Regions from separate parts of the Pelosinus fermentans DSM 17108 genome, predicted to be linked through region 1. Evidence: riboswitches for the same ligand, from Rfam matches in the RefSeq annotation. Region 1 holds a riboswitch; each other region holds the start of a gene.
The links. Region 1 has a riboswitch for cobalamin ahead of ltrA (group II intron reverse transcriptase/maturase). Riboswitches for the same ligand answer to the same signal wherever they lie in the genome.

Region 1 (10,367 bases):
TAATATGTGGGCCAGCACCAGTACGAGCACCTAAAATACCAATGGAACGATATTTAGGATCGATTTTCATTTTTTCATGCAGCATAGGATCGACATTTGCAATCACTAAACCAATGGTATCGCCAATTGCAGTTCCCACAAATTCAGTGATACCAGGATTTGCTGAAGCTTTAGGTTTTTCTTGAGCCCCTTGCGCAGCAGGAGTATGATTCTCCATACGCTTTTTAATTTCATCCATAACCTTATCAATTAATTGCTCTTGCATATAATTTCTACCTCCACATTAAATTCCTATTTTATTTTGGGAAGAATTTTTTCCACATCGGTATGGGGACGCGGAATAACGTGAATAGACACGACTTCGCCAACTTTTTGAGCCGCTGCGGCACCTGCATCGGTTGCCGCTTTAATGGCACCAACATCACCGCGCACCATTACTGTCACTAAGCCAGAGCCAATTTTTTCATAACCCACTAATTCAACGTTTGCTGCCTTTACCATAGCATCGGCAGCTTCAATAGCACCTACTAATCCTTTTGTTTCAATCATCCCTAATGCTTCGCTCATGAACTACACCTCCCTTCCCCAAAGTGTGCAATTAATTCTTCTATCCCTTCTCCAGTACGAGAAGAAACGAAGAAGATTGGTTCTTTAACACCGACTTCCATTAAGCGAGATTTAGCTTTTTCTCGATCAATGCCAGGTACATCGACTTTTGTTACTACCCCAATAACAGGGCGGGAAAACATTCCGGCAAATCCAGGCGGCAGAGTTACTTTCAGATTTGTTGCATCCTGCACAACAACGACAACAGATGCTTGCATAGCTGTTGTCATTAATGCCGAATAGAAACGCGGTATCTGAGCATATTCTCCCGGAGTGTCAATGGCTCCATCTGAAAACTGGATACTTTGGGTCTTTTCAGCTGACCGGACATCTTTTTGCAGCGTATGAATCAAAGATGTCTTGCCTGCCCCTATGGCCCCAACTAACATTACCTTCTGCATATCATGACTTCGTTTGTTTGGGACCACTAAATCCCAAACTATTGACTAATAAATTGGTTACTTGCTTAAGGGCTGCTTCCACATTGGATACGGTACCGACCAGTACCAGCGATCCTGTAAAACGGTCCATAAAGCCAATTTTTACATCTGCTGCTTTTGTTGCCACATCCGCTGCAATAATGGCAGCTTCACTAGGGGTAATGGTTAAGATTCCAATCGCCGAAGTGCTCTCTAACCCTAGCTTGTCACATAACTCCTTTTTGGGATTGGATATGAGATGGGCTAAGGTCACTTGTTTGCCTGGTACATATTCTTGAACCACTCTTACCTTTTCTTCCGACATACCATTTCCTCGCATTCCTTACATTAGTTTGACAATTATAACTATTTCCCGTTTTTAGTTTTTTACCTTGCATATTTATTGCTTAGCCACTGGACATAATTGCTGCATCCATCTCAACCATAATCTGGATATTTTTTTCACATTTATCTTGCAGGATTATTTTGTTTTTTTATTCAAATTTTTCTACCATAAAAGCAAAATAGGACTACTTTACCGTAGTCCTATTTTATCTTTCATAATCCTTTTTTATTCAGAATTATCTTTTATTCTTTTTTTGCTCTGATATGGAACTTTTTTGCATTCGTTTTTTTACTCTTGCTTGGTATTACGAATTTCATTTCGATATTGATTTGGTGTCATCCCCATTGTCTGACGAAATACACGGCTAAAGTAACTAGCATCTTGATACCCTACCTCTGCAGCAATTCGCACCGCCGTAAAATCGGGATTCTGCAGCATTTTCTTCGCTTTTTCAATTCTTACTTTCGTTAGAAAATCCACAAAATTAAAACCCTTCTCTTGTTTGAAAAGCCTGCTAAAATAAAACGGACTTAAATGCACCGTTTGGGCAACTTCTTCTAAGGATATATTCTTATGATAATTTTTCACAATATAATCGCATGCTTTATTAATGACTCTAAGGTTCATACTGCTTCTATTTTCAAGCATATTGTCCATAAAGTGATCCAAAGAAGCAAACATCCATGCCTCTACCTGTGTTTTATTATTACACTCATTCAAGTGATTAATACAATTTAAATTTAATAGTGTTAATTGTTCTACATTGGCACCACCCTCTACGGCTGACCGAGACAATACAATTAACAATTCCAGCACACATGCTTTAATCGTGTCCATATTAGCCTTACTGGCAAATATTCCATCTAACAATTCATGCAGTGCTTCTTTTGCTTGCTTTCGATCACCGCATCGCACCTTGTCAAGCACATTTCGCTCATAGTGAAAAGGATAGTTAAAAGGTCCTGTAGTCAGATAGGGTACATCCTCCACGTGAATGATCTGACTATCACCTAAATAAAATCGCTGCTGCTGGGCATGCAAAGCTTCTAAATAGGACTTATGAATTTCTCTTGGATCACTGTAATATCGCCCAATTCCGATGGTAATACTGATATTCATGGCTTGCGCAATACATTCTTGTATATCTACAGCAATTTTTTGGGCATTACTTTTTATTCTTTCTTCGCTTTCCACTTCAGCAAAGCCTAATAAAACAATCAAATTGTCACTGCCAAATGGGGTAACCAGTGCATAATCGCCAGCAACACTACAAATAAGTTTGTAAATTTTTTGTTTAATCATTTGCTTTTCTAATTCACTATCACTAGAGGTAAGCTGCTTAAAATTATCAACATCAATAACCAAGACAACACCAGGGTCTACTTTCATTCCCAAAAAACGTGATCGTTCTTGAAAATGCTCCATTTCTTTAATATTTCCAGAAATCAAATCATAGACAAAAGACATTTGAATAAAGGGGATGGCATCTTCTACGCTTTTCCGTAAAGAAGCTTCTTCTTGTTTTTTCCTCTTCAATTCATCCACTTTTTGAATGGTAAGTTCTAAGGTATGCATAATGTCATCCGGGCGAACAGGCTTTAAGAGATACTCTACGACTCCAATCGTTAATGCTTGTTTTGCATAACTAAATTCATCAAAAGCCGTAAGCATGATAATTACAGTATCAGGCGATAAAGCACGAATGCGCTTTGCCGCTTCCAGCCCGTTCATTTCCGGCATGCGGATATCCATTAAAACAATATCCGGTCTTTGCGCCGCAGCAATCTGAACAGCACTCTTTCCATCTCCCGTTTCGCCAATTACCTTTATGGCAGGACATTTTTGCGTAACAATAAAATGCAAGGCCTGCCTTTCTAATTGTTCATCATCTACAATCAATAATGTATACATTCTTTTCTCCTTGCTGCACTGCTCTTACATTGGACTGTAGGGAAGGCGGATGTAAATGCTAGTCCCTTCTCCTAGTTTGCTCTCCATCGTAAGACCGTATTCATTACCGAAGTAATGCTGAATTCGCTTGTGAACATTAATAATTCCCAAGCCTGTCGTCTGCCCATGAATTTGTTTACGTTTTTCTGCACGAAAAATAGCTGCAACTTCCTCGGATGATATACCAATACCAGTATCCCTGACAATGAGAATAACCTCTTCCTCCTCAAGTCGCCCGCTAATGTGAACCACCCCACCTTCCACCTTACTTTCCAGTCCGTGAATAATGGCATTCTCCACTAAAGGCTGAAGAGTCAGAGGAGGAATTTTTATTTCCATAATGGACGCATCCACATCAATATAGGTCTGTATACGTTCGCCAAAACGCATCTTCTGGATCAGCAAATAATCTTTAATGGATTTTACTTCTTGTTCTAAGGTTCTTAATATTTCTATATCCCGCAAATTATTACGTAATAAATCCGATAGAGCATAGACTACTTCCTGAGTCTGACTCGCTCCCTCCAGCATTGCTAAACGAGCTATAGTATTTAAGGTATTAAATAAAAAATGCGGGTTGACCTGAGATTGCAGTGCTTTTAATTCCGTAGCACGGAGCATTGTTTCTAATTCCGCCTTGGCCTTTATCTCTTTTACAAGGTGCTTGCCCGCAAGATTGGCCACACCAATTTCTACAATATAATTTGACATAATGTAGATTAGATCTGCTGCCGCCTTTATGCGTTTCTCCGGCACGACTTCCACGATATCAAAAAATTCCGATAATCGTTCTGCCTCCAGTCCCAAATCATCTGTACAGCAGAACATATTGCTTTTAACATCATCATCTTCCTGGAGCAAAATAACTTGTCCTGCGAGAAATGCACCAATATATTGATTCTCTACAACTATAGGAGCCGCTAGATCCGTCAAGCCAGCATGACATGTATACACAAAAGGTTTCTGATTACGACGCCCTCCCTTATCATCACATTGCACACATCGGGTTAGCCCTTGAGGAAGAGAACGAACATAGCTGCAAAACTTTGTGAAATTACTGGGTTTTGTAATCGGATTGCCTTCAGGATCAACAATCACTGCCGCCAATCCCGTTGCTTCAGAGAATTTATCTTGTATTTCTTGTAAAATTTGAGTATTGACAATTTCGCCTAAGGTAAATCGATTTAATGCTTGCACTCGCAATCCTCCCCTTATCAAAACTTCTATACTATATCATTTGTTGCTATCATCCAACAACCAAACCACTCCAAGACCCCCATCTTTGACAAGCGGGGCCTTAGAGCGGCTGCATCGTTTGATAATAGGGCTTAATACAGCTAATATGAAAAAATATCAGCTGTATTAAGCCTTCCTTAACATGATAAGTATTAGATAAAAGGGAAACCAGTTCCTGCAAACAGCAATATTTTACTATATTATAGCAAGCAAAGACGATGTATTATACGGCAGCAGTCTGTGCTGACGCGGGTTCACTTAATACAAAATCGGAAAGTCTTGCCATGTTCTGCATAGTGTATGACATGGTTTTCAGCATAGAGACCATTAGAATCGCGCCTGTCCCCTCACCTAAAGCCATGTTGGCATGAAGAATCACATCCTCTGCCGGAATATTCCCCAACAATAGTGAGTAAGCCATACCTGGTTCTTTTGACATATGAGAAGGAATTCCGTACTTTTCAATTGTATTGTCTATACGAAATGCACAGGCATAGGCTACTGCTGTGATAAATCCATCAATTACAAAAGGAACACCCAGTTTGGCACATTGCAGCATCCCAGAACAAATACCTACAATGTCAAATCCTCCTACACAGCGTAGAATTTCTTCGACTTTTTGCATTTTATTTTTATGACGCTCTACACCTTTTGCTACTATATTTCGCTTATGCTTTAAAAATTCGCTGCTGCTCAATCCAGCTCCATAGCCAACAATGAATTCCGGCGGCATTCCTGTAAGAGCATGTAAAACAGCCGACGAGGTTGTCGTATTGCCAATCCCCATTTCACCAAAAGAGAAGATATTCACTCCTTCCCGCTGAATAAGGTCTGCTACTACTTCTTTTCCAACCGCCCAAGCCCGATCAAATTCTTCTTGTGTCATAGCCTCTTCTTTCATAAAATTTTTCGTTCCAAAGGCTACTTTATGATGAATACCAGCTTCTTTCTCGTTATTAATACCAATATCAATGACGCTGTAAGGTATTTGATTACATTGGCAAAAACAGCTTATCGTCGCTCTGCCGTCTGCCATATTCTTGGCTTGCAGATAGGTAATTTCCCCAGGGTAATTGACAACACCTTCTTCAATAATTCCATTATCAGCTGCAAAGATGATATGATGCGGTTTCATCTCCGAGTGAATTTCTCCCCATGCCATTATTACTTTCTTGAGGTGTTTTTCTAATTTTCCCAAACTCTGAGGTGGTTTCGCCGCCCCATTCAGCAATTCATCCACTCTGGCTTCCAAATCCATATCTGCCCCTCCTAAAATTATAATAGATAAGAAAAGCGTTAACACATTCTTTGAAACATATAAAACAGAATCGAACCGCAGAGGCGCAGAGAACACTGAGAAAAGATAGATATTTAATTTTTTCTCTGTGTCCTCCGCGGATCTCTGTGCCCTCTGTGTTCAACGTTTCCTCCAATCGCTGATATTAAAAATCGAGTAAGAGGCTACCCATTAGTTGAGTAGCCGACTTCTCACACCACCGTACGTACCGTTCGGTATACGGCGGTTCAACAGAATTAGTGTACTAGTGAATACCTTTCACTTATGGTGATGAAGCCGATTTTCCTGAGGTATTCATTGGTTAACGTCCGAGAAAGGATTGGGCTATTGGCTGTGTGCCAGTAGCTCTTTCTTGTATTGGCGTATTCCCACGCTTTGCGGTTATCTATGCCATGAGCAACAAGATTATCGTGCTTCGTCCCAATTTTCTTCCATTGCTTCCACAAGCACATTCGAATCCTTCTTCTCAGCCATTCATCCAATGCTTTAGCTAGGGTTTTCATATCAGCCATTCCAAAGTAGTTCATCCAGCCCACAATGCACTGCCGGAGCTTTTCCGCTCTTTGCTCCATGCTCATAGCATTGCTTCGTCCTGTTATTTCCTTCAGCTTTTGCTTGAATTTCTTTACAGGCTTAGGGTGAACTCTAATTCCTAATCCACCTTTTTTGTGATAGAACGAAAAACCTAGAAATTTCAGCTTCCACGGCCTGTCTACTGTACTCTTTTCTTGATTGACTTTGAGCCTTAATTTTTGCTCAAGAAATCGCGTGATACTTGCCATGACCCGTTCTGCCGCTTTCCGGCTTTTGACGTAAATATTCTGATCATCAGCATAACGACAGAATTTTAAGCCCCGTCTCGTGAGTTCAGTGTCCAGTTCATTCAGCATGACGTTACTCAGAAGTGGAGAAAGATTGCCCCCTTGAGGACAGCCTTCCTCGCTCTCCTGTACCACGCCATTTATCATGACTCCTGATTTCAGATATTTGCGTATCAGCGACAGCACTCGGCTATCTTCGATGGTTTCTGAAAGCAAGCGCATGAGTTTATCGTGATTTACGGTATCAAAATACTTTGCCAAGTCGATATCAACTGTCCAGGTGTATCCTGCCTCGATATATTCCTTGCATTTTACTACCGCTTGTTTTGCACTTCTGCCGGGTCTAAACCCGTAGCTATTTGCCGAAAACTGCATTTCATAGATTGGGGTTAATATTTGAGCTATAGCTTGTTGTATCACTCTGTCAACTACAGTAGGTATACCAAGTAGCCTTTTCCCCCCGTCCGGTTTCGGTATTTCTATCCGTCTGACCGGCTCGGGCTTATAGGTCCCTTCTAGTATGGATTGCCTGAGTTGGTTGCCGTTTTGTTTCAGGAATTGTAAAAGTTCATTTACTGTCATTCCGTCGACTCCATGGCTTCCTTTGTTACCCTTCACTCGCTTATAAGCAAGATTCATGTTATCTCGGTGAAGGATTTTCTCCAGCAATCCACCGGCGTATTCATTGTCACCGTTTCTTCCTCTTTCGGGCATGGGAGAAATGCTCGGCACTCCTACATTACCTCTGAGTTCCACTCTTGTCTCCTGTAGGCAGCCTTCTTTGTGAAGTTGTCTGCTTTCTACGCATTTCTTCGTACCTTTCAAAATTCGGAAACCTCCTATTGTTCGGTCCTTCCCAGAGCGTATATAGCCGCTCTGGTAGTATGACCTCTGCTGACTTCTGACAGCTCAGTCGTACATTACTGCACGGGTTGCCGTTTTCAAATTCATATCCACAGCTTGACTGTCAGATCTCCCCAGGTAAGAACGCTTACTTTCACTCCACCTATCTGCTACATTTACATCGCCCGCTTCGGATAGTTTAGGGCTTCGTTTTGTGCGGCAAACTCACCCAGCTGACATATGCCTTGTATGTAGTTCGTCTTCCTCAGACCGGAGTTTTGCCGCCGACTTCCTTCAGATTCCACCTCGCGATGGACACCCTTGTCTTAGGCTAACGGTTGGCACTATCAACCCCCGTATTGGACTTTCACCAACTAGTAAGCGCCCATGCTGGGCACACCACAAAAATACCTAGCCCAAAAGGCTAGGTATTTTATATAAAAATCCCATCCTTCTGGCATTACCCCTTACGCGAGGGTAGATGACAGCCATAACAGGCAGGTCTCCTGACTTACGGATCTTTAAAATTCCTGCGCCTTCCTGGTTTCCCAGTGGCATTTGCAGGACTTTCTCCCCGATTACAGTGGCGCGACCGCGTCGTTTAAGGAATATGCTTCCCTTCCGAACTTCCCTATTCTCCTCTAGTTAAAGAGGCACCTGTTTGGTGGCAATTTATTCTGTTATCACAATAGTACTACAGTTTATCTCATTCTCCTATCCACTATTCGCAGATGAGCAATATAATCAAGTAGTTCGTTAAAAAAATCCCATTTAGCCTGTATCAAATATCTTTGACGTGCCAAGTGTCATTCACTAACGCTACTACTGCTCGATTATCAATATAATCAATTATATTGATTGCGGAGCTATCCTGTCGCATAGACCACATTTTATCTAAACCGATTCCCAATGCAGCACAAAGCAGTACTCTCATCGTTCCCCCATGGGAAACAAGCACAATGGTCTGCTCTTGATGCTTTTTGACACACTCTTGCAGTGCGTGAGTTACACGTTGTTTAACAACCTGAAAGCTTTCCCCTTGAGGCGGACCGATTTCACCTGGCTTAGAATACATTGCAGTTAAGATTTCTGACCAATCTGCCATAATTTCTTGATAGGTAAGTCCTTCCCAAATGCCAAAATTAATTTCACGAAACTCCGGCTTGGTTATAACGGGCAATTCATGATACTTGGCAATAGCCTCAGCAGTCTGCTGTGCCCGCAATAAATCGCTGCTATAGATTGCGCTTATTTTTTCCTTCGCTAAGCGTTTTGCTACTAAATTTCCTTGTTTTATTCCTCTTTCATTTAATGAAATATCGCTATGCCCTTGATATTTCCCCTCTTGATTCCAGGAAGTCTGACCGTGACGCACAAAAATTACCCGAGTCAAAGAATCACCTTCTTTCCGCTATGAATAAATAATGAATACCAACAAGGTAACAATTTCCGTCAGTTCAATCGTCGCCCCATATACATCCCCTGTTAAACCGCCGAGACGTTTACTGACATATTCAGAAAGAAGAAACGCAAAACCTATACCGATAACTCCACTTACGATTACAATTTTACCCAAAGGAATTAGCAGCAATGCTGCTAATATTCCGGCCACATAAAGGGTATACTTATGTGAAGATTGATAAAATGCCTTTCCTAGCCCTTCCGGCCTGGCATAAGGATAGAATGTAATCGGAATGACAACGGCTGTCCGTCCTACAATCGGCATAACTAAAACGGCTAAGGGTAACAACTTAGGATCCATATCCATAAGCAAAGAATATTTTACAAAGATTAACAGACAAAAAGACATTGCACCAAAAGCACCGACTCTGCTGTCTTTCATAATCTCTAACATTTTTTCACGAGGTTTTCCTGAAAAAACACCGTCAATGGTGTCCATTAACCCATCACAGTGTAAACCCCCGGTCAATATGATTTCAAACAAAATCAATCCGATTGCCAGAAGGTGCATCGGTATTTTTACTCCCAAAAGCCCTTGCGCTCCATATACAATCCCAGCTAAAATCAAACCAATAATCCCGCCAATAAGCGGGAAATATTTAACACTCTGACTAAAGCTATTTGGCGACCATTGGGTTTGTGCTTTGATTGGAATTCGTGTCAAAAATTGAAACCCGGTAATAAAATCGCCAATCACATTTCCAAACAAACTTTTTGCCTCCCTCATACCTTGCTGCACTTTCCATATAATAATCATTCCGTAACGTGAAGTTTCTTTCCTTCTTACATTTAGACATTTAGCAATTTTTTTTCGTAAGATGTTAATAAAATTCCATAGTCTGATTTACTCTTACAACTGGCAAAGTAAAATCATATATAGGTTCTCCTTTGTTATCTTGTATTGATTTATTGCTCAATCACCAAAACTAGCCATAATAACCCTTGCTGAAATAAAATAGCAATGTTATGGTTATTTTAACTACGCTGATATAAGGAGGTTAAGAAAAATATGAACAAAAAAGTCATTGAATATTTTATGACACCTATAAGTATTTTAGGCGTTGGCTGCTTGGATCAAATCGTAAACTATATAAAGCCTATGGCATTTCGCAAGGCTCTTATTGTAAGCGATAAAATACTAGTGGAAATGAAATTAATTGATAAATTAACAGATGTTTTAAAAAGTGCGGGTGTATTTTACATCATCCATGATGATGTTTCCCCTAATCCAACAATCCCGCAAGTAGATTATGGCTTAAAATTGTTTCAGGATAATGGTTGTGATTTTCTGATTTCCTTTGGCGGAGGTTCACCTCATGACTGCGCTAAAGCCATTGCTTTACTCGCAACCAATGGAGGGGAGATCAAGAACTATGTAGGACTTAATA
Region 2 (10,367 bases), 300 kb from region 1:
GACTATCTCTCATGATTTCTTTTGAAGTTGAATTTAATTCACCCACTTGAAAATAAGTAAATGCACTCATAATAAATACTAAAGCGATGACCACCATAAATCCACTTAAAATTTTTATTCTGATTGTCATAATGAGAGCGCCTCCTTTTTTAAAAAAATAAAAAGTTACATATTAAGTTTAGAAAAAGACATTTATATATAAAAAAAGCTGGCAGTTGAGCCAGCTTTAATAAGCATGTACTTTGCTGTCGCAGCATTGCGACAAAATGTTTTGTATTAAATTGTACTATAACTATTATAATAACATAAATAGGAAATAGTCAATCTTATTCGTAGTAAATCATGTTAAATTATGCTAAAAATATAATATCGTTGCAGAAATATCTTAAAATTTTAGGATTGAGGCATACTATTAGGAATAGGAATTGTAAAGTTAGGTACTTTTGGACAGACTAAAATTGATGATTTTTGGTGTGAAAGGGGTTAGTTTATGCGCATCCGCTTGGGGTATGTAGCCATAGCTTTAGGCATTTCTCAAGGATCTCCCAATAAAACAACTACTGTCCTTAATTTAACTAAAATTAAGGACAAAAAGGATCAGCTTAGTAAACTCAGACGCTTGGCAGAAGAAAATTTAGCTACGCAGCTGCGTGTGATGCGTTATAATGCAGCTCATCACATTCAAGTATTTCGGATTACTTCGCAGCTAATCCCTCTAGCGACTCATCCCGTTGCCTTTGGGTGGGATTATTGTGAGGATTTTCGCTCAGAATTGCTTGCCATTGGTGATATTGTAAAAAGGCATGGATTACGGGTTAGCGCTCATCCCGATCATTTTACGATTTTGAATAGTCCACTTGAACATGTAGTAGAAGCGGCCCTTGCAGATTTGCGGTATCATGTGAATCTTTTTGAGGCTATGGAATTGGGAGCCGAATCTAAATTAGTGCTGCATGTAGGGGGATTATATAAAGACAAAGTGCAGTCAATCGAACGTTTTAAAGTAATATTTCAGCAGCTTCCTGATACTATTCGGGAACGGATTATTATTGAAAATGATGATAAATCTTATACTGCCAAGGATGTACTCACTCTTTGCCAGGAGATAAAAGCACCTATGGTATTAGATGTACATCATGATCATTGCTGCAATGAAGGAATACATCTTGAAGATATTCTGCCAGAAATATTTGCAACTTGGGGAAGTCAGATACCTAAAATTCATTTTTCCAGCGCAAGAGAAAGCGCAAATAAAAGAGCACATGCGGATCATATTGCTGTGGATGAATTTTTGAGATTTTTAAACATAGCGAAGAAGTGCAGCCGTGATTTTGATGTTATGATAGAAGCAAAAGAAAAGGATTTGGCACTATTTTCCTTAATGGAAAAGCTAAAAGAAAATTCTGGAGTAAAGGTTATCAACGAAGCTGAGATAGAATATTAGCTTCAAGTTTTTTTCTTTGTATTTGATTTGAAAATCCTTTGACATGTTGTCGAAGAAGATGATATCATGATTAAGAATTACAGAATATTATGCTTTTACAAACAATTAAATAATAATGAAATAGGTGCCCTACGGGGCTTAATAGGGAAGTTCGGTGCAATGCCGACGCGGTCCCGCCACTGTAATAGGGAGCAAAGCCATAGGTGCCACTGGGGTAAGATCCTGGGAAGGCTGGCAGAGCAATGAACTAGAGCCAGGAGAACTGCCTATTTGACAATCACCGTTACACCCACGAGCGATGGGGAGGCGATTAAGTATCTAACATTGTAACCTATTTCTTCCCGGCGCAGCGTGCTGGGATTGTTATGGATATAAAAGATAGTACTTATGTCTGTCTCCTGCTTATGTGGGAGGCATTTTTTTGTTCGGCAAAGCATAATCAAGGAGGTGTTTTCAGCAGAATTAACAAGTACATATATGGAGATAGGTGCCCTACGGGGCTTAATAGGGAAGTCGGTATGATGCCGACGCGGTCCCGCCACTGTGATGGAGAGTGAGCCAAGTTATACCACTGAGAATCAATTCTTGGGAAGGTTTGGCAAGCAATGACCCAAAGCCAGAAGAACTGCCTATCTAACAGTCACCGTTTTACCCACGAGCGATGGGGAGGGGATTTATAGGCATCTTTTTATTTAGATTGCTCTTTTAGTCTGCCCTCCCCATGCAACCCGAAATTATACTTATATATAAATAGCAGCATGAGGAGTGAAAGTATTTTGAAGAGAAATGTAACTAAAAAGATGATTGCGGCGTTAGCCTTAGGATTTATGGTCATGCCCTGTGTACAAGCTGAAGAGGATAAGAGTTTTGAGTTTGATCCAATGATTGTAACGGCCTTGCGAGGAGAAAGCAAAGAGCTGGATACCCCTGCAAATGTAACGGTAAAATCCGGAGATGAACTGCGAGCCACTGGAGCAAAGACTGTCATTGATGCATTGCAATTTGTGGAAGGTATTAATATTTACTCCCAAAATCCATACGGACAGTCCGCAGGGAGAATGAGCAGCGAGCTTGTTATGAGAGGCATAAAAAAAGGTACGCTGATCATGGTAGATGGTGCCCCAATTAATATGAATGGTATGTTCCAGCTTGATAATATTCTGCTGGAGAATGTAGAAAAAATAGAGGTTGTTAGAGGACCAGGATCCGTTATGTATGGCAGTGATGCTTTTGGCGGCGTTATTAATATTATGACTAAGAAACAAGTGAATAATTCCATTACCGTTTCCACAGGTAATAAAGGGCAGCAAAATTATAATCTTAATTTCCAATCAGGAAAATTAGCATTTAGCAGTTCATTTGTTGATACAGGAGAAGTGAATAATCTTACTAAAACCGTGGATTCTAACCCTGCTAAATCAACATATGACAATTTTCTTGGAGGTGAAAAGCAGAGTTTTAATGCTACTTATCAATTTAATGATAAAATGACATTATATTATACCCATACCGAAGATGAATTGAACAAAGAAAGAAGAAGCCTAATGACAAAGAAGGTGACTAGTTTATATAATGATCAGGAAAATCTGGATCGAATTAATTTTCAGTATAACGATAAGGATTGGAAAGCTATGCTTTATGGTTCATTCCGCGATCTCGATTACACTACTAAAACCGTCAGCACAGGAGCCTATGCTTCCAATATCAATTTAAAATCATCAAAATATGGACTGGATGCCAATAAATCATGGGATGATCAGCAAATACACTATTTGGCAGGTATTACACTAGAGCAGGAAAAATATAAAACAATAGATTTTGTAAAACCAGAAAATTCAAAGGGAACTTATGAACGAACAGTTACGTCTCTTTATACCCAAGGAACTAAGGATTTTAATGAAAATAAAAAACTGATTTTAGGTCTTAGGGGACAACATGCCAGAACAGAGAGCGGTGATGAGTACAATCAATTTTTACCACAAATACAATACAATCAAAAGTTGAGGCAGGATAGTTCCTGGTTTGTCAATGTCGGAAAAGCTTTTCGATTACCGACTCTTACTGAATTGCATACAGGTACAACCAGTAACTTTACATCTAATTCTAATTTAAAGCCAGAAAGTGGATGGACGTATGAGACTGGTTGGAAAAAAGAAAGTCAAATTGGCACGCTAAAAACAACTATCTTTATGATGAATATTGACAACCATATTGATACTGATTCTTCAAAGATGTTTCAAAACTTTAGCAAATTTAAAAATGAAGGAATCGAAGTCAGCTGGCAACAAAGGTTATCAGATAAATATAGTTATACTGTTGGCGGTGTTTATGGTAATCCACGAGAAAAGGATGCAACAGGTGAGTGGATTCGAGCATATAGCCGCATTCAGGGAAATCTCACACTTCGCTATACCTTGGACAAGCTGACAGCTAATTTAGCGGCTAACTATACTGCTGATCGATCCAATAAGGCACTAAATGCTCTGCCAGTCAGTCTGATGGTCAATTACCAGTTAAAACCTGAAACTGCTGTATTTGCTACCATAAGAAACGTGTTAAATCGTAATGATGTAACGACAAATAGTAGCAGTTACTATTATGCAGCGCCGCGAACTGTTGAGTTTGGTGTAAAACATTCATTCTAGAGGATAAGGTTAGAGTGTAACAACTAACAAATTGATCTAAAAAATAGAAATCACCTGAATGTTGTGTTGTCTTCAGGTGGTTTTCTTTTCATAAAAGAATTAAATCTTTTTATGAGATTATAATAATCATAAAAAACATGATAAATCATTTAAATAATGAGGGATTATCGTGAAGTATAAAATGCTATTAATTTTTCTTACCGTTTTTTTTATTTTTGGCATTATGGGATGCGCTCAGAAGCAGAATGGGGGAGTGCCAGCAACTGGCAGTTCCAATTATCTTAGTATTCAAGATGATGCTGGACGCCAAGTGATATTACCGAAAAAACCAGAGCGAATTGTACCTCTTTCTCAAAGCTTGGTAGATCTGCTTTATGCTGTTGGCGGGAGCGCAGCAGGCAGGCCCAGCTCGCGGACAGGAACTTTACCTAAAGATATGCAAATCCTGCCTGAAGTAGGCCATGTTGCTAATATAAATACCGAGAAGGTAATGTCCCTGCAGCCCGATTTAGTAATTGGATATCAGGGACTGCATGAAAAAAACATTCCGATTATGGAAAGCAGTAATATCCCCTTCATAATAGTAAAAATAAAAACCTATGATGATGTTATCAAGAATATTAATCTTTTTGGAGGTATTGCAGGCAGGAGAGAGCAAGCTCGAATCGTTGCAGACCAAATGAACCAGCGAATAAAAAAAGTAGTGGATCAGCTTCCTTCAACTTCCAAGAGTGCAGTGATTCTCCATGCCACTGGCAACAGTGTAACAGTACAGCTGGAAAATAGTATTGCCGGGGATGTGGCTAAGATCATTAAACTGAAAAATGTAGCAGCGGATAGTATACCTTTAGATGGAAATCCAGAATCCACGCCTTACAGCATAGAGAAATTAGTAGAAAAAGATCCTGATATTATTTTGATTACCTTCATGGGTGAAAAAGCTGATATTGAGAAACGGCTAAAGCTGGAGGTGGAAAGCAATCCTGCCTGGAATGGTCTTCGAGCGGTGCAAAATAAGCAAGTTTTTTATCTTTCCATGGAATTATTTTTACTAAACCCAGGAATACGTTATGATGAAGCAGTTGCGTATATGGCAAAGATTGTGTACCCTGAGACATATGGTATTATTCAATAGACTGGCTGAGAACATGAGGATGAGGAGGATACCATGAAAATAGTTATATTAACCGTTTCCAATGCGGCCTTAGCAGATATCGTACATGTGCTGCGAGATATAAATAAGGAATTTCCGGATGCTTTACAGCTGAGTTTATTTTATGCAGCCAAGCATTTCCATAAAGGAGAAGCAGAGCGAATTTGTCAAGGAATTCAACATGCGGATTTTATTCTCCTGGATTTGATGGGAGCCTCTCGTGAATACGAAGAGCTTGTTATTGAAGCCTGCCAAGAAAAGACTTGTCAGATTCTTCCCATTGGCGGTGATAAGGAAGAAATTCGCAGACTTCTCAGGTTAGGCAGCTTTTCTGGTAAAGATATGCAAAATGGTATGCAGCCAAGTGCTCGTGCATCTCTTGATTCCATGGTGCGCATGTCCAATATGGCAGAAAAGCTGGGAAAAATGCTTCCTGTGGGGAAATTGAAAGATATAAAGAACTATATACAAATCATTAAATATTGGAAAAATGCAGAAGAAGAAAACATTCGAAATATGTTGTATTTGATTGGAAGAGATTATGGTAAAAATCGAGACTTTCCTAAGCCAAAAGATCCTGTAGGAGCAGAAGATACTGGGATTTTTGATCCAACGGCATCTCAATATTTTTCCAGCGTAGCAGAATATCGGTGCAGCAGTAATTTTGATGAACAAAAACCAACAATTGCTCTGTTATTTTACGGACATAACTATCCAAACCGAACAAGAGGCTGTGTGGCTGCTTTTATGGAGAAATGCAAATCTTTTGCAAATCTATTACCCATTGCCTTCGCTCGTACAACCAGTCGCGATATAGCGAAATTAAGAGATATTTTATCTGTGCAGACAGAGAAAAAAATAGATCTTGTAGTAAGTTTTCTGGCTTTTCGATTAGGGGCAGGCCCCATGGGGGGAGATGCCGAGTCTGCTGTACAACTGCTGGAAGAATTAGATGTTCCCTTTATGCATCCTTTTTTTATGTCACGCAGAGAAATGGCAGAATGGGAACAATCTCCCCAGGGAATCAACTCTACAGAATTTCTGATTCAAATGATGCTTCCGGAACTGGATGGCTGCATAGAGACAATACCCATAGGAGCGCTGGCTTCTGCTGTTTATGACGCTGATTTGGAAATCAGGATTCAAGAACTTACCTTAATTGAAGAGCGAGCCAATAAAGTAGTAAGCCGTATTCAAAAATGGCTGGCTCTTCGCCATAAGCCAAATAAAGAAAAAAAGGTAGCAATCATTTGCTATAACTATCCTCCTGGTGAGGATAATCTCTTTGGTGGAGCCTTTTTGGATACCTTTGTTTCTGTAGAAAAAATACTGGGAATGTTACATAGAGAAGGATACCAAGTGGAACCGGTTACAGAAGCTGCATTGCGTGAAACCTTTACAGCAGGCAAATTAGTGAATTCTGGACGTTGGGGAGAAGAAACTGCTGATGTGCCTTTTATTCGTTACCCCAGTAGAACCTATCGCCAGCGATTAGGCAGCACCAAGTGGAGTGATGAACTAGTCAGGCAATGGGGGCAAGATCCAGGGGAAATTATGAGTGAAGCCGAAAATTTATTAATCCCAGGAAAAATATTTGATCATATTTTTGTTGGACTGCAGCCCTCCCGGGGGATACATGAGCAGCCTGAACAATTTTATCATGATAAGGCTTTACTGCCTCATCATCAATACATTGCATTTTATCAATGGCTAAAGGACGAATTCAAAGCCGATGTGATTATACATGTAGGTACTCACGGTACATTAGAATTTCTGCAAGGTAAAGAGTGTGGGATGTCAGGTGATTGTCTGCCGGATTATCTTTTACAGGATCTGCCTCATGTTTATTTATACTATGCTGGCAATCCCGCAGAAGCCATGACTGCCAAACGTCGGTCTCATGCCGTATTGGTAAGTTATCAGTCGCCTCCTTTTACGGAAAGTGAGCTATATGGTGATTTGGCTGAATTAGAAGGATTCATTCACCAGCGGCAAGAAGCAGAGCTCCTTGATCCTAGTCGATTACCCGCTCTTGAAAAGCTGATTTGCAGCAAAGCAAAGGAGCAAAATCTTCCATGCAATATAGAAGAATTAGAGCACGAACTCTATCGCATGAGACGCTCCCTGATTCCACGAGGATTACATGTTTTTGGACAAGGATTCAGCCTCGATGAGGCCAAGGATTTTGTGAACTTTATTTTGCGTTATGATCGCGGGGAGCTGCCAGCGTTGCAGCGCATTATAGCTCAGGATGAGGGGCTGGACTATGATCAATTACAGGAGCAAGATCAGGTGCTGATCCTTGCTTCACTGGATCAGAAGTCCAGGATGATCATAAATGGCTATATCGAGAAGCGTTCCATATCTAAAGGGTTATTACAAGATCAAAGAGTAAGAAAAAGCTGTGAAGCAATATTGGAATTTGGAATGGCTGTCTTTAAAAATAGTAGAGAGTGCCAAGAAGAAGGCGGCTTGCTCAAAGTGCTGGCGGGCCGTTACTTACCCGCTCGCCTGGCAGGAGACATGGTCAGGAATCCTGATATTCTGCCCACTGGATATAACTTGTACCAATTCGATCCTCGTTTGGTTCCCAGCGCGATTGCCATAGAACGAGGTGCCAGAATTGCGAAGAATACGTTAGAGCAATACTGGAAAGAACATGGCTGTTATCCTAAAAGTACAGCTATAATTTTATGGGGACTGGAGACATCTCGTACTCAGGGAGAAACCTTAGGGCAGATTCTTTATTATTTAGGCGTGAGTGTGGAGCGCAGGAAAAATCAATTTTCTCCTTCCTTTATCATTATTCCTCAAGAGGAATTGGAGCATCCGCGCATCAATGTAGTGATCAATATTTGCGGATTTTTTCGTGATATGTTTCCTATGCTGATTGGAGAATTGCACGATGTATTCCAAGCAGTAGCGGAGTTAGATGAGAAAAATGAAAACAATTATCTCAAAGCGGCTTCATATTCTCTTTATAAAAATTTACTGGGAGAAGGATATTCTTCTCAGGAAGCAAAAGAACTGTCCTGCGCTCGCATATTTGGGCCTGCAGAAGCGGAATATGGGAGTAAAGTATCTAAAATGATTGAGCTAAAAACATGGGAAGATGAAAAAGAACTAGGTCAAACCTATACGAAAAATTTGCAGCATGTATACAGCAAAAATTATCGGGGCAAGACCATTGAAGGCCTCTTCAACAGCCATCTAGCGGCGGTCGACATTGTATCTCAGGTTCGCAGCAATCATGAATATGAGGTTACTGATCTTGATCATTATTACGAGTACTTTGGAGGACTGTCTAAATCCGTTGAGACAGCTAAAGGAGAAAAAGTAAAAGTATACATTACGGATACCACAGGAGAAAAGGTTCAGACCGAAACAGTAGATAAGTCCATCGCCCGTGGTGTACGCACCAGGCTCCTAAATCCAAAATGGATTAATGGAATGCTGGAACATTCTTATCATGGAGCGCAAAAAATAAATGACCGATTTGAAAATATACTGGGATTAGCTGCGACTACCAATCAGGTTGAGAATTGGATTTTTAGCGACATGTATAAAACCTATGTTGCTGATCCGATCATGCGCCAAAAGATGGTAAACAATAATCGTTGGGCTTATTTCAGCATGCTGGAAAGACTGATGGAATGCAACAAAAGAGGATATTGGAAACCAACTGATGAAGAAATGAAAACATTACGACAAGCCTTTCTCCAGGTCGAAGGAGATATTGAAGAAGAGATATAAACAAGGTCTGGATTTCATAGTGAAATCCAGACCTTGTTTATAAGTAAAAAAGTTATTGCGACAGAGAGGAAGGCGCGGACTGCTCACAGGTCAAATCTTTCGCAGCGACTTCAACATCGTTTGCATAGTTAAGTCCCCATTGGCATAAAGTAGCTAATATAGGCAAAAGACTTTTTCCGGCTTCTGTAAGGGAGTATTCTACTTTAGGGGGGATCTGTGTATAAATGTAACGATGTACAAGTCCATCCGCTTCTAAGTCTCTTAATTGCTGTGTCAACATTTTTTGGGTGATTTGCGGTAAGGTTCTTTTCAGTTCACTAAAGCGCAGTGTATTTTCACCTAAATGCCAAAGAATCAAGGATTTCCATTTCCCACCAATGAGATCTAAGGTTAATTCCATAGAACATTGGTATTGAATATTTTTGAATTGAATCATATTATTTCACTCCTAATGACATAACAGTATAAAAAAAGATACTACCTTGCGAATAAGTGCGTACTTGTTTTAGCCACTTTTATTGTCTAATATTATATCATGAAAAATATTTTCGGTATAGGAAAAATAATATTGCTATTTTGGGTCTAAAAAGAAGGAGGTAACAATATGAAAAAGTCATTAGGTGCAAATACGTTCGCTATGCCATCTCCCGTGTGGGTAGTGGGTTCTTATGGCGAAGGTGGTGAGCCTAATATCATGACAGCTGCTTGGGGCGGTATTTGTTGCTCCGCTCCGCCGTGTGTGGCAGTATCCTTACAGAAACCGCGGGCTACATATCAAAACATTTTAAATCACCAAGCATTTACCATCAGTATACCCTCCAGCATTCATTTAGTTGAAACGGATTATGTAGGGATAGCCAGCGGAAAAAATTCAGATAAATTTTCAGTTGCAAAGTTAACCGTTGTTAAAAGTGATCTTGTGGATGCTCCTTATGTGCAGGAATTTCCTTTAATATTAGAATGTAAGTTATTACAAGCAATCGAACTTGGCATGCACACACAGTTTATCGGAGAAATTGTAGATGTAAAGGCAGAAGAACATGTGCTTGATGAAAAAGGAGTACCAACGTTAGAAAAAGTAAATCCGTTTATCTTTAGTGCGCCGGAAAGAATGTACTATCGCATTGGTCATGCTTTGGAAAAATCACATTCGGTTGGTTTGAAACTGAGAAAAATTCCAGAAAAGTAGGAGAATAGAGTTATAGAAAAAAGGTGATGGTAAAAGAGCCATCACCTTTCTTAAGTAAATCGTGACTTGTTAATAAGTTGACGCTATTTCTTTTGTGCTTTGATCTTTTCAGCAATACCGGTTTCTTGTACCGTTTTAGATAATTTTTGTCGTTCTGTTAACCATTTCTCTTGTGATTCTTTA
Region 3 (9,785 bases), 140 kb from region 1:
CACTTTGATTTGTGCTGATTGTGATATAGCAGCAGAGGCAGAAGCTATGGAGCATTATCTTTCCAAAGAAACGATCAAATCAATTCAATTGCTCGTAAAATTTATGCAAGATCATACGGAATATTATAATATTTTTTTAGAGCACGTAATGAATCAAGAAAAGAAGGAAGAAAAATGATGTACAATATCCCTATTCTTAGCAAATTTGAGAATAGGGATATTTTTTTATGACAACCCCATTCTCTTATTTCAAGTTCGCATAGATCATTTTTTTCTTTGCGGACAAGAGTCATAAACGCTTTCATGGAATCATTAAGCCACTTATTTTTATGATACACCAAAAAAGCATTCATCTGCACTTCTTTGTGGTTCGATTGTTTTATATGTTTTTAAGGATGCGTAGAGCTTTTCTTATCAATAATCATCATCCGTCTATACTAAATTGAGTAATCGTGCTGACTGGGCTACTATAAAGCATACTATGAACGCAATGACAGTAGGAATCAGAAATGTCAAAAAGGTCCATTTCTTGCTGCCTGTTTCTTTATAAGCGGATAGCAAGGCTGTGGTGCAAGGCCAGTGAAGCAGGCAAAAGAGCATTGTGCAGACAGCGGTTAACCAAGTCCAGTTATTATTGATGAGAATATCCCGCAGTTCTTCTAAAGTACCAAACTCCATCATTTGACCAGTTGATAAATAGCACATGAGAAGAATTGGCATAACGATTTCATTAGCAGGAAGACCTAGGATAAAGGCTAAAAGAATAAAACCGTCCAGGCCAATGGCGTAAGCAAAGGGCTGCAGCCAAGCTGCTAAATAACCAATGATACTTATCTCTTCTATGTAGATATTGGCAAGCATCCACGTAATGGCACCTGCTGGTGCTGCCATGATAATGGCCCGTTTTAGGACGAAGATTGTGCGGTCAATGAGAGAACGATAAAAAATAGCGCCTAATTGGGGTTTGCGGTAAGGAGGCAGCTCTAAGACCATCGAAGAAGCTTCTCCCTTTAGCAGTGTGTGTGATAAAGCCCAAGATACAGCAAAGGTTACAAAAATTCCTAACACAACTAAGCTCGTTACTACTAGTGAGGCTACTGCAATTTGTAATTCTGATACCACCATACCGCCCATAAAAATAGTGGCGATCGCAATCAAGGTAGGAAATCGTCCATTGCATGGTACAAAGTTGTTAGTCAGCACAGCAATTAATCGTTCACGAGGAGAATCAATGATACGGCAGGAAACGACGCCAGCAGCATTACAGCCAAACCCCATGCACATGGTGAGTATTTGCTTGCCGCAAGCACGGCATTTCTTAAACATATTATCGAGATTAAAGGCTACTCTTGGTAAGTATCCTAAATCTTCCAGCAGTGTGAACAAGGGAAAGAAGATTGCCATAGGCGGCAGCATAACCGCGATAACCCAGGCGAGGCCGCGAAACATACCTAAGACTAATATACCAGTTAACCAGGAGGGAGCTCCTGCTAATTCAAACCAGATTAAAAGCTGATCCTGAAATGCAAAAAGCGTGTCAGCAATCATTTGAGAGGGAACATTTGCCCCTGCAATCGTAATCCAGAAGATGACGCTAAGTAAAGCAAACATGATAGGATAACCAAATAATCGGGAGGTTAAAACGTCGTCTAGCTTATGATCCCAACTGCGTGAATCAGTGGAATTTTTACTTACGGCTGGCCCTGCTATCATTTCAGCGTTTTGATAAATATCAGATACAATTTTATCACCTAAGTCGGGATTACTGAGGCGGATTTTTTCCGCCTCAGTGCATATTTCCTCCAGGGTGATCATAGGTTTTATTGCAGCGCTCATACAGCAACCTCCTGTAAGCGTGTTGAATGCAGATCAAAATCAAGATATTGACTGATGCTGTTGATAAAAGCTTTATCTCCATCTAATAATCGCAGCGCTACCCAGCGAGGGTTGAGATTCGAGCCGATTAATCTTGATACTTTTGGCAGAAGTTGTTGAATAGCATTTTCCACTTCAGAAGAATAGTTAATCTGTCTGGGAGCTGGGGTGCAAAGCCCTGTAGACATTTCATATAACTTTTGACGCAGGGTGTCGAGACCTTTTCCATTACGGGCAGCAGTGGCAACAACTGGTACACCTAAATCTTTTTGTAAAGCAGAGATATCGATCTTAATATTTTTCTTTTCTGCTTCATCAATCAGATTGACGCAAACAATAATCTTCGGTGTGATTTCCATGACTTGCAATGCCAAATTAAGATTGCGTTCAAGGCAGGTAGCATCTAATACTACTAGTGTTGCATCCGGTTTGCCAAAACAAATAAAGTCTCTGGCAACTTGCTCTTCTACTGTATGGGCTAAGATCGAATAAGTGCCAGGTAAGTCGATCATTAAAAAAGAGCGATCGAGATACGTAAAACTTCCTTGAGCATTATCAACGGTTTTTCCAGGCCAATTTCCTGTGTGCTGATGTAAGCCGGTTAGCGCATTAAAAACAGTGCTTTTTCCTACGTTAGGATTACCAGCTAAAGCTACCGTAAATTGCCCAGGAGTCGTTGAAATTCCAAAATGCTCACTCAGAAATTTCTGATGTTCTTCAATCGTAGAATTGCTCATTCTCATTCTCCTCCTAAATTTGTTGGCTACAGTTATAACCAGGATTACATCGGATTCACATGAATTTGACTGGCGTCTTCACTGCGCAAAGCAATGAGAGTATCACGTACCATATAGGCTACAGGGTCACCTGCTGGGCTTTTGCGAATGCATTGGACAGGCGTTCCTGGTACCATACCTAAGTCTAGAATGCGGCGGCGCAGTAAGCCTTGTAAATTAAGGGATACGATCTGGCATACAGATCCTATGCCCAGTGTTGATAATGGAATTGTTGTTAATGCAGTATTCATTATAAATCCTCCTTTGGCAAAATGGTTTCATATTAGCCATGGCTAACATTTATAGGAAAAAATATGGTTAGCCGCGGCTAACATATAAGTAAGGGAATCTAATTTAGTATATGAACAGCAAAAGATTTGGTTACTTGCATTCACTTGATTAATAATATAAATATTTGACAGATGTTTTAATTATTGTTAAAATGATAATGATTATCAATAATTAAAAGAAAAATAAGATGGTTATGCTCATAAAACATATAAACATGAAGTGAATTTGTTTATTTAAGGTTTAAAAGGAGGAAGATGGATGTCTGTATGGGTAACAACTGATAACCGACAAGTATATATGAATGTAAGCGGTGATGTATTTGTAGAGCATCTTAATTTTCTGGAGCAAAATATGCTGAAGCATTTGCAGTATGGGTATCGGCGTATTGTGGTTAATATTAATAATATCGGACATCTTGATCATGATGGTATCCATGTTTTTCAATATGTGCGTGAAAAGATGCTAAAGCATGGCGGAGAATTGATTATTGAAGATGAAAAAGGGAAATTAGCCATTTAATTCATGTCGGATGGAATGACATCTTGCTTAATAACATGAGATTTTAAAGGGGATTTCCTCCGTTTATCTATTTATTGCAAAAAACTCCAACAGTTGACAAAGAGCGGATTCTATTGTAAAGTATCGATGAGAATGGCTATTACAATTATATATTGCTGGTATAGGTGCCCTTCGGGGCTTAATAGGGAAGTTTGGTTCAATGCCGACACGGTCCCGCCACTGTAATGAGGAGCAAACCCATGTTGTGCCACTGAGATGATATCTTGGGAAGGTTTGGGGGAGTGATGATCCAGAGTCAGGAGAACTGCCTATATAACAAATCACCGATATGACCTGCGAGAGATGGGGATGGGATTTATGCGAATTGTCGTATTGTTTTCTGCTTGCGTTTTACTCTCGGTTTATGCCGAGAGTTTTTTTATTTTATAGAGAGGAGAGGGTGATTTGAAGGGAAAAGAACTCGTACATCGTTTAATGCAGATGCTTATTACTCTTTTCGGTGTGAGTCTGCTGACATTTTCTCTGATGTATCTGTCACCGGGTGATCCGGTAGAGATGCTGTTGGAGGTAGCTGACACAATTGTTTCAGAGGATACAATTGCCGAGACGCGGGCACAGCTTGGATTGGACAAACCATTTCATGTACAGTATTTCCGCTGGCTCGCAGGTGTCTTACAGGGAGACATGGGCATGTCGTATTCGGCAAAAATGCCCGTAGCTGACCGACTCTGGCAAAGCCTGCCGGGAACTATGGTGCTTGCTGCCTCGGCGACGGTGACAATGCTTCTGATCTCGGTTCCGTGCGGGATACTATCGGCTGTATATCGAAACCGCCCGCTGGATTATCTTATTCGCGGCACTTCGTTTTTGGGCGTATCCATGCCGAGCTTTTGGGTAGGACTCATTTTGTTGTATGTTTTGGGGCTGAAGCTGAGATTGTTTCCGATAGCGGGCGGAGAGGTATCATTCGACAGGATGATTCTTCCCACGTTGACGCTGGCCATTGCGATGGCAGCTAAATATACGCGGCAGGTGCGTACAGCGGTTTTAGAGGAACTGGGACAGGAATATATCACCGGAGCACGGATACGAGGATTTCCTATGCACAAAATTCTCTGGCGCCATGTGCTGCCAAATGCATGCTTGCCGCTTATTACGCTTTTAGGCCTGCAAATTGGCTGGCTTCTGGGCGGCGTGGCTGTCATTGAGATGGTCTTTTCCTGGCCCGGACTTGGCAAAATGGCAGTACATGCCATTGAGATGCGTGACTATCCTTTGGTACAGGGGTTTGTTCTCTGGATTGCAGTTTTGTATATGGGGATCAATTTGTTGGTCGATATTTCCTATACGTATCTTGACCCGCGGCTGAAGAAAGGGGGATGCTGAATGGGAAATTTGACAAAGGATAAGTTCTTGTTCTGGCTTTATACATTTTTTGTCCTTTTGATTCTCGGCTTTGCAATTTTTGCGCCATGGTTGGCTCCTTACGATCCGTATGATGCGGTGATGCGGCATTCCCTGCAGGCACCCTCTGATGAGCACTTGTTTGGGACGGACAAGCTAGGGCGGGATTGTTTGTCACGTATTATTTATGGGGCACGCACTTCGCTGATGATGACGCTGTCGCTGGTCGCCGTGATAACGGTGGTGGGAACTTTTATTGGCGTGTTGGCGGGCTACATGGGGGGAAAGGTAGATACCGTACTTATGCGCATTGTCGATATGATGCTGGCTTTTCCAGGAATCGTGCTGGCTATTGCTATTGCCGGCATGCTGGGCGGCAATATCATCAATGCAATTTTGGCGTTGGCGGCGGTCAGCTGGACTAAGTACGCTCGTTTGGGGCGCAGCCTTACGCTAAAGCTGCGTCAGCGTGACTTTATTGCCGCGGCTGTAACAAGCGGGTCAAGACCGCTCCATATTCTATGGCGCCATATTTTACCCAATATCCTGCCGACAATTGTTGTGACGGCCGCGATGGACATCGGTACAATGATCATGGAATTGTCCGGGTTGTCCTTTTTGGGTTTTGGCGCGCAGCCGCCGACGCCGGAATGGGGTCTTATGCTCAATGAGGGAAGACAGCATATCCAAACAGCTCCTTGGCTGATGCTTTATCCGGGGGCAGCAATTCTGATGGTAGTAACAATTTTTAATCTATGGGGAGACAGCCTGCGCGATATCATGGACCCGCAGCGGGCAAATTGAATAAATACAGATGAGAAAGGATGAGATTTCTTGAAAAGATTAGGAAAGTTAACCTGGGTACTTATGATAGTGTGTTTGGCGGCGGTCTTTATAGCGGGGTGCGGCGGCAGCGGTAAAAAGGAAGCCGACACAAAGACTCTGAAAATTGGTGTAACCAACTTTGCCGATTCACTGGAGCCGACAGAAAATTATTTTGGCTGGGTTGTCATGCGCTATGGCATCGGGGAAAGCCTGGCGAAATTTGATGAAAAGATGAATGTACAGCCGTGGCTGGCTGAAAGCTGGCAGATCAGTGGCGACCACATGACCTGGACATTTAAAATTAGGGATGGTGTGAAATTCTCGAACGGTAAACCGTTGGATGCGGCTGCTGTTAAGGCATCGCTAGAAAGAGCTTTTGCCAAGAATAAACGGGCAGTAACGTTTTTTAAGTATAAAGAAATGAAGGCTGAGGGCCAAACGCTTACCATCTTTACGGAAAAACCGGAACCTAATATGCCGGGATTTTTAGCTGACCCGCTCTTTTTAATTGTGGATGTATCGGCTGAACCGGCACGTAATTTTGCAAAGGAAGGACCCATTGGTACCGGTCCGTATATGTGCAAGACTTTTGTCAAGGATAAAGCAGTTATGGTGAAAAACCCTTATTACTGGGACGGCGTAGTGCCTTATGAGACGGTTGAAATTCCATCCATAGATGATCCGAATACACGGGCAATGGCTTTGCAGTCTGGCGAGGTGGACATGGCGGTCAATATTGCAGCAGGTGACATTGGTCTTTTTAATGATGCGGCGAAGTTCCATGTTGACAGAATTGCCTCGCTGCGCACCGTATTAGCTCGGATTAATCAACAAGGCGTTTTGGGCGATCCGAAGGTTCGTGCGGCATTTATCAGTGCCTGTGATAGAAAAGTGTACAATGAGGTTATTCTGAAGGGAACCTTTATTGAAGGCAAGGCGCCAGTCCCGCCGTCAATGGATTACGGTTTTGATCAGCTCAAGGATCCGAACAGCTATAATATCGAACGTGCCAAGCAGTTGTTGGCCGAAGCGGGCTGGAAAGATGCTGACGGTGATGGTGTATTGGAAAAAGATGGTAAGAAGCTTACGGTGGATTTTGTAGTATACAACAGCCGCGCTGAACTGCCCATTTATGCTGAGGCTGTGCAGTCTGATGCGAAGAAGGTTGGTTTCGATGTAAAAATCAAGACGGTGGACTATAACTTAATCGATAAAATGGGGATTAACGGCGAATATGGCCTTTTAATTTCAAACATTACGACTGCCAATACCGGCGATCCGGAGATCTTCTTAAATTGGTACTGGAAAACAAATACAAACGGCGATAATCCGCAGAACGGCTCCGGTTACAGCAATCCTGCACTGGATGCGAAGTTTGCTGAACTTTCCACAACGTTTGACCGTCAACAGCGCCGCCAGCTAATTATCGATTGTCAGCAGATCATTATGAACGACGGGGCCGCTTTGTTTCTGGGCTATCCGGAAACAAACATTATTAGTTCAACCTTGATTGAAGGTGCCCAGATGTATCCGTCCGATTATTATTGGCTGACCAATAAGATTAAACCCGCTAAAAAATAATATCACATAAAGGAGAACTGAAATGTTGCTAGAAGTATCGGACCTTTCAGTATCCTATGGGGAACGTGAAATTGTCCGGAATGTTAATGTATCGCTTGATGAGGGCGAGGTCCTTGCAATTGTAGGCGAAAGCGGTAGTGGCAAAACAACGGTTATCCGCGCGATTCTTGGCTGCCTGCCGCATGAGGGGCGTGTAAGCGGCGGGAAAATTCTCTTTGAAGGAAAAAATCTATTGGAGAATACCACTGCTGAGTGGTGTCGCCTCTGTGGAACAAAGGCAACTATGGTTTTTCAAGACAGCGGCAGCATACTGGACCCTATCGCCCGTATCGGCAGCCAATTCATAGAGTATATACGTGAACACTCGCCGTTGACAAAAAAGGAAGCAGCCAGGGCAGCAGAAGATATGCTCAGAAAAATGCACTTGCCTAATACGGAAAATATTATGAACAGCTATCCGTTTGAACTGAGCGGCGGTATGCGTCAGCGTGTTGGCGTGGCAATGGCGATGGTTTTTAAACCGCGGCTTCTGCTGGCGGATGAGCCGACCTCGGCTCTGGATGTGACAACCCAGGCGCAGGTAGTAAAAGAAATGATGGAGATTTGCCAACAAGATAAAACGGCAATCATTATTGTTACGCATAATATCGGTGTAGCAGCTTATATGTCGGATAAGCTGATCGTTATGCAAGCAGGCGAGATCGTAGAATCCGGTAGAACGGATGAGATTATCGCCCGGCCACAGTCGATCTATACAAAAGAACTGTTAGATGCGGTACCGCAGGTTGGAGGGAAAAGCTATGTCAGCTGACAAGGAGACGATTTTAACAATTGAGCATGTCATAAAGCGTTTTCCAATAGCTGATGGGTGCATACTGACAGCCTGTGATGATGTTTCGCTATCCCTTTATCAGGGAGAAACCCTCGGCGTTGTTGGCGAAAGCGGCTGCGGTAAAAGCACGCTGGTAAAACTGATCATGCAGCTCCATACAACGACAAGTGGGGCTATCTGCCACCGGGGCGAGGATCTGACCCGGCTTACGGGAGAGCGTATGCGGCAAAGTCGTCGGCATATCCAGATGGTGTTTCAGGATCCCTCGCAGGCCTTTAATCCAAAGATGAAAATAAAAGATATCCTTTGTGAGCCGCTGCGCAACTTTAAGCTGATAAAAGACCGTGAGGCGGAAAAAAAGGCTGAAGAACTTTTGCGTATGGTTGAACTGCCGGAAGAGTTTGCCGACCGCTATCCCGGCAACATGAGTGGTGGGCAGCGTCAGCGTGTCGGGATTGCCCGAGCGCTGGCGCTTGAACCAGAGATCCTGGTTTGTGATGAGGCGACCAGTGCACTGGATGTATCGGTGCAGAAAAAGATTATAGAGCTTCTGGTCAGAATACAGCGGGAAAAGAATCTATCCATGATTTTTATCTGTCATGATTTGGCATTGGTATCTCAGATAAGCCATCGTATTGCCGTAATGTATCTCGGTAATATCGTAGAGGTGCTTGCGGGCGACGTACTGAATGAAGCGAAGCATCCTTATACGAAGGCGTTGCTGCAGGCGGTTTTTCCTGTAAAGAAAAAAGAGGGCACAGTGGTCCGGTCGCTGGAGGGAGAGATACCAAGCCCTCTTGACTTGCCGCCAGGGTGCCCGTTTCAGAGCAGGTGTCCGGAGAGCATAGAAAGATGCGGAAGAGAAAAGCCGGTGCTCGAGGAGCTTTGGCCAGGGCACAGTGCCGCCTGCCATTTATTAAAGCTGTAATCAGGGAAAAACGACATTTAGCAGGACATGAAAGGAAGGTTACGATGGACGCCCCAAATATAGTGATTCGCAAGATTGACAATAATGATATTGCCAGTGTGCAAAATTTCTTGTTAGGACAGCTGCAGGACCTCTTTTCCCAGGCTGGACAAAGTGCTATTACCGATGATGTCTGGGGACTGGCGAAGTTATATATTGAGCCTGACCGCAATCAAATGTGGGCTGCCTTCTCTCTTGAAGGCGCTGTTATCGGGACAATTGCGATTTGTGAGTATAATGACCGGATTGCCGTTCTGAAAGGACGCTATCCCGGAAAGACTACTGCGGAAATTGGACGCTGTTATATTGAAAAAACACTGAGAAGACAAGGGATTGGATCGAGACTGCTAAAAGAAGTCGAAGCCTTTTGTTATGAAAAAGAGTATGAAATCATATATCTGCACACACACCGATTCTTGCCAGGCGGATTTCATTTCTGGGAGAAGCAGGGTTTTCGCATTGTAGTGGAAGAAGAGGGCGATGCTCAAATTGTGCATATGGAAAAATCAGTTGTATCTAAGTAAATAGTGTATAAACGTTAAAAAGGTCTGCACAAACGAGAAGTTTTGCAGACCTTTTTAACGTTTATGCGCTAGAATTTATAAGTTTTAGTAAATGAAAAATATAAGAAATTATGAACCACAAAGGCACAATGCCGCTGTCGCGGCACACAAAGGAGTGCACAAAAAAATAAAAATCTTGCAATATCCCCCTG

Region 2: it holds a riboswitch for cobalamin, as region 1 does, so the genes downstream of both, FR7_RS17970 (TonB-dependent receptor plug domain-containing protein) here and ltrA (group II intron reverse transcriptase/maturase) in region 1, are expected to answer to the same signal.
Region 3: it holds a riboswitch for cobalamin, as region 1 does, so the genes downstream of both, nikB (nickel ABC transporter permease) here and ltrA (group II intron reverse transcriptase/maturase) in region 1, are expected to answer to the same signal.

The regions. Positions count from the first base shown of each region.
Region 1 covers NZ_AKVN02000001.1:3,600,143-3,610,509, forward strand. The annotation lists gene pduB (propanediol utilization microcompartment protein PduB) at 1-265, opposite strand, end outside; gene eutM (ethanolamine utilization microcompartment protein EutM) at 292-567, opposite strand; gene FR7_RS16715 (EutP/PduV family microcompartment system protein) at 564-1,007, opposite strand; gene eutS (ethanolamine utilization microcompartment protein EutS) at 1,009-1,350, opposite strand; gene FR7_RS16725 (response regulator transcription factor) at 1,660-3,282, opposite strand; gene FR7_RS16730 (sensor histidine kinase) at 3,307-4,518, opposite strand; gene FR7_RS16735 (nicotinate-nucleotide--dimethylbenzimidazole phosphoribosyltransferase) at 4,781-5,815, opposite strand; gene ltrA (group II intron reverse transcriptase/maturase) at 6,091-7,500, opposite strand; cobalamin riboswitch at 7,998-8,194, opposite strand; gene cobC (alpha-ribazole phosphatase) at 8,300-8,911, opposite strand; gene cobS (adenosylcobinamide-GDP ribazoletransferase) at 8,930-9,688, opposite strand; gene FR7_RS16755 (iron-containing alcohol dehydrogenase) at 9,989-10,367, shown strand, end outside.
Region 2 covers NZ_AKVN02000001.1:3,896,306-3,906,672, reverse strand. The annotation lists gene FR7_RS17980 (methyl-accepting chemotaxis protein) at 1-130, opposite strand, end outside; gene uvsE (UV DNA damage repair endonuclease UvsE) at 491-1,444, shown strand; cobalamin riboswitch at 1,550-1,728, shown strand; cobalamin riboswitch at 1,913-2,091, shown strand; gene FR7_RS17970 (TonB-dependent receptor plug domain-containing protein) at 2,221-4,089, shown strand; gene FR7_RS17965 (ABC transporter substrate-binding protein) at 4,259-5,224, shown strand; gene bchH (magnesium chelatase subunit H) at 5,258-8,995, shown strand; gene FR7_RS17955 (winged helix-turn-helix transcriptional regulator) at 9,048-9,431, opposite strand; gene FR7_RS17950 (flavin reductase family protein) at 9,600-10,184, shown strand; gene FR7_RS17945 (tripartite tricarboxylate transporter substrate binding protein) at 10,268-10,367, opposite strand, start outside.
Region 3 covers NZ_AKVN02000001.1:3,739,749-3,749,533, reverse strand. The annotation lists gene FR7_RS17405 (metal-dependent transcriptional regulator) at 1-178, shown strand, start outside; gene FR7_RS17400 (nucleoside recognition domain-containing protein) at 433-1,836, opposite strand; gene FR7_RS17395 (FeoB small GTPase domain-containing protein) at 1,833-2,612, opposite strand; gene FR7_RS17390 (FeoA family protein) at 2,657-2,902, opposite strand; gene FR7_RS17385 (STAS domain-containing protein) at 3,201-3,461, shown strand; cobalamin riboswitch at 3,607-3,787, shown strand; gene nikB (nickel ABC transporter permease) at 3,906-4,847, shown strand; gene nikC (nickel transporter permease) at 4,848-5,669, shown strand; gene FR7_RS17370 (ABC transporter substrate-binding protein) at 5,733-7,271, shown strand; gene FR7_RS17365 (ABC transporter ATP-binding protein) at 7,294-8,082, shown strand; gene FR7_RS17360 (ABC transporter ATP-binding protein) at 8,072-9,031, shown strand; gene FR7_RS17355 (GNAT family N-acetyltransferase) at 8,989-9,594, shown strand.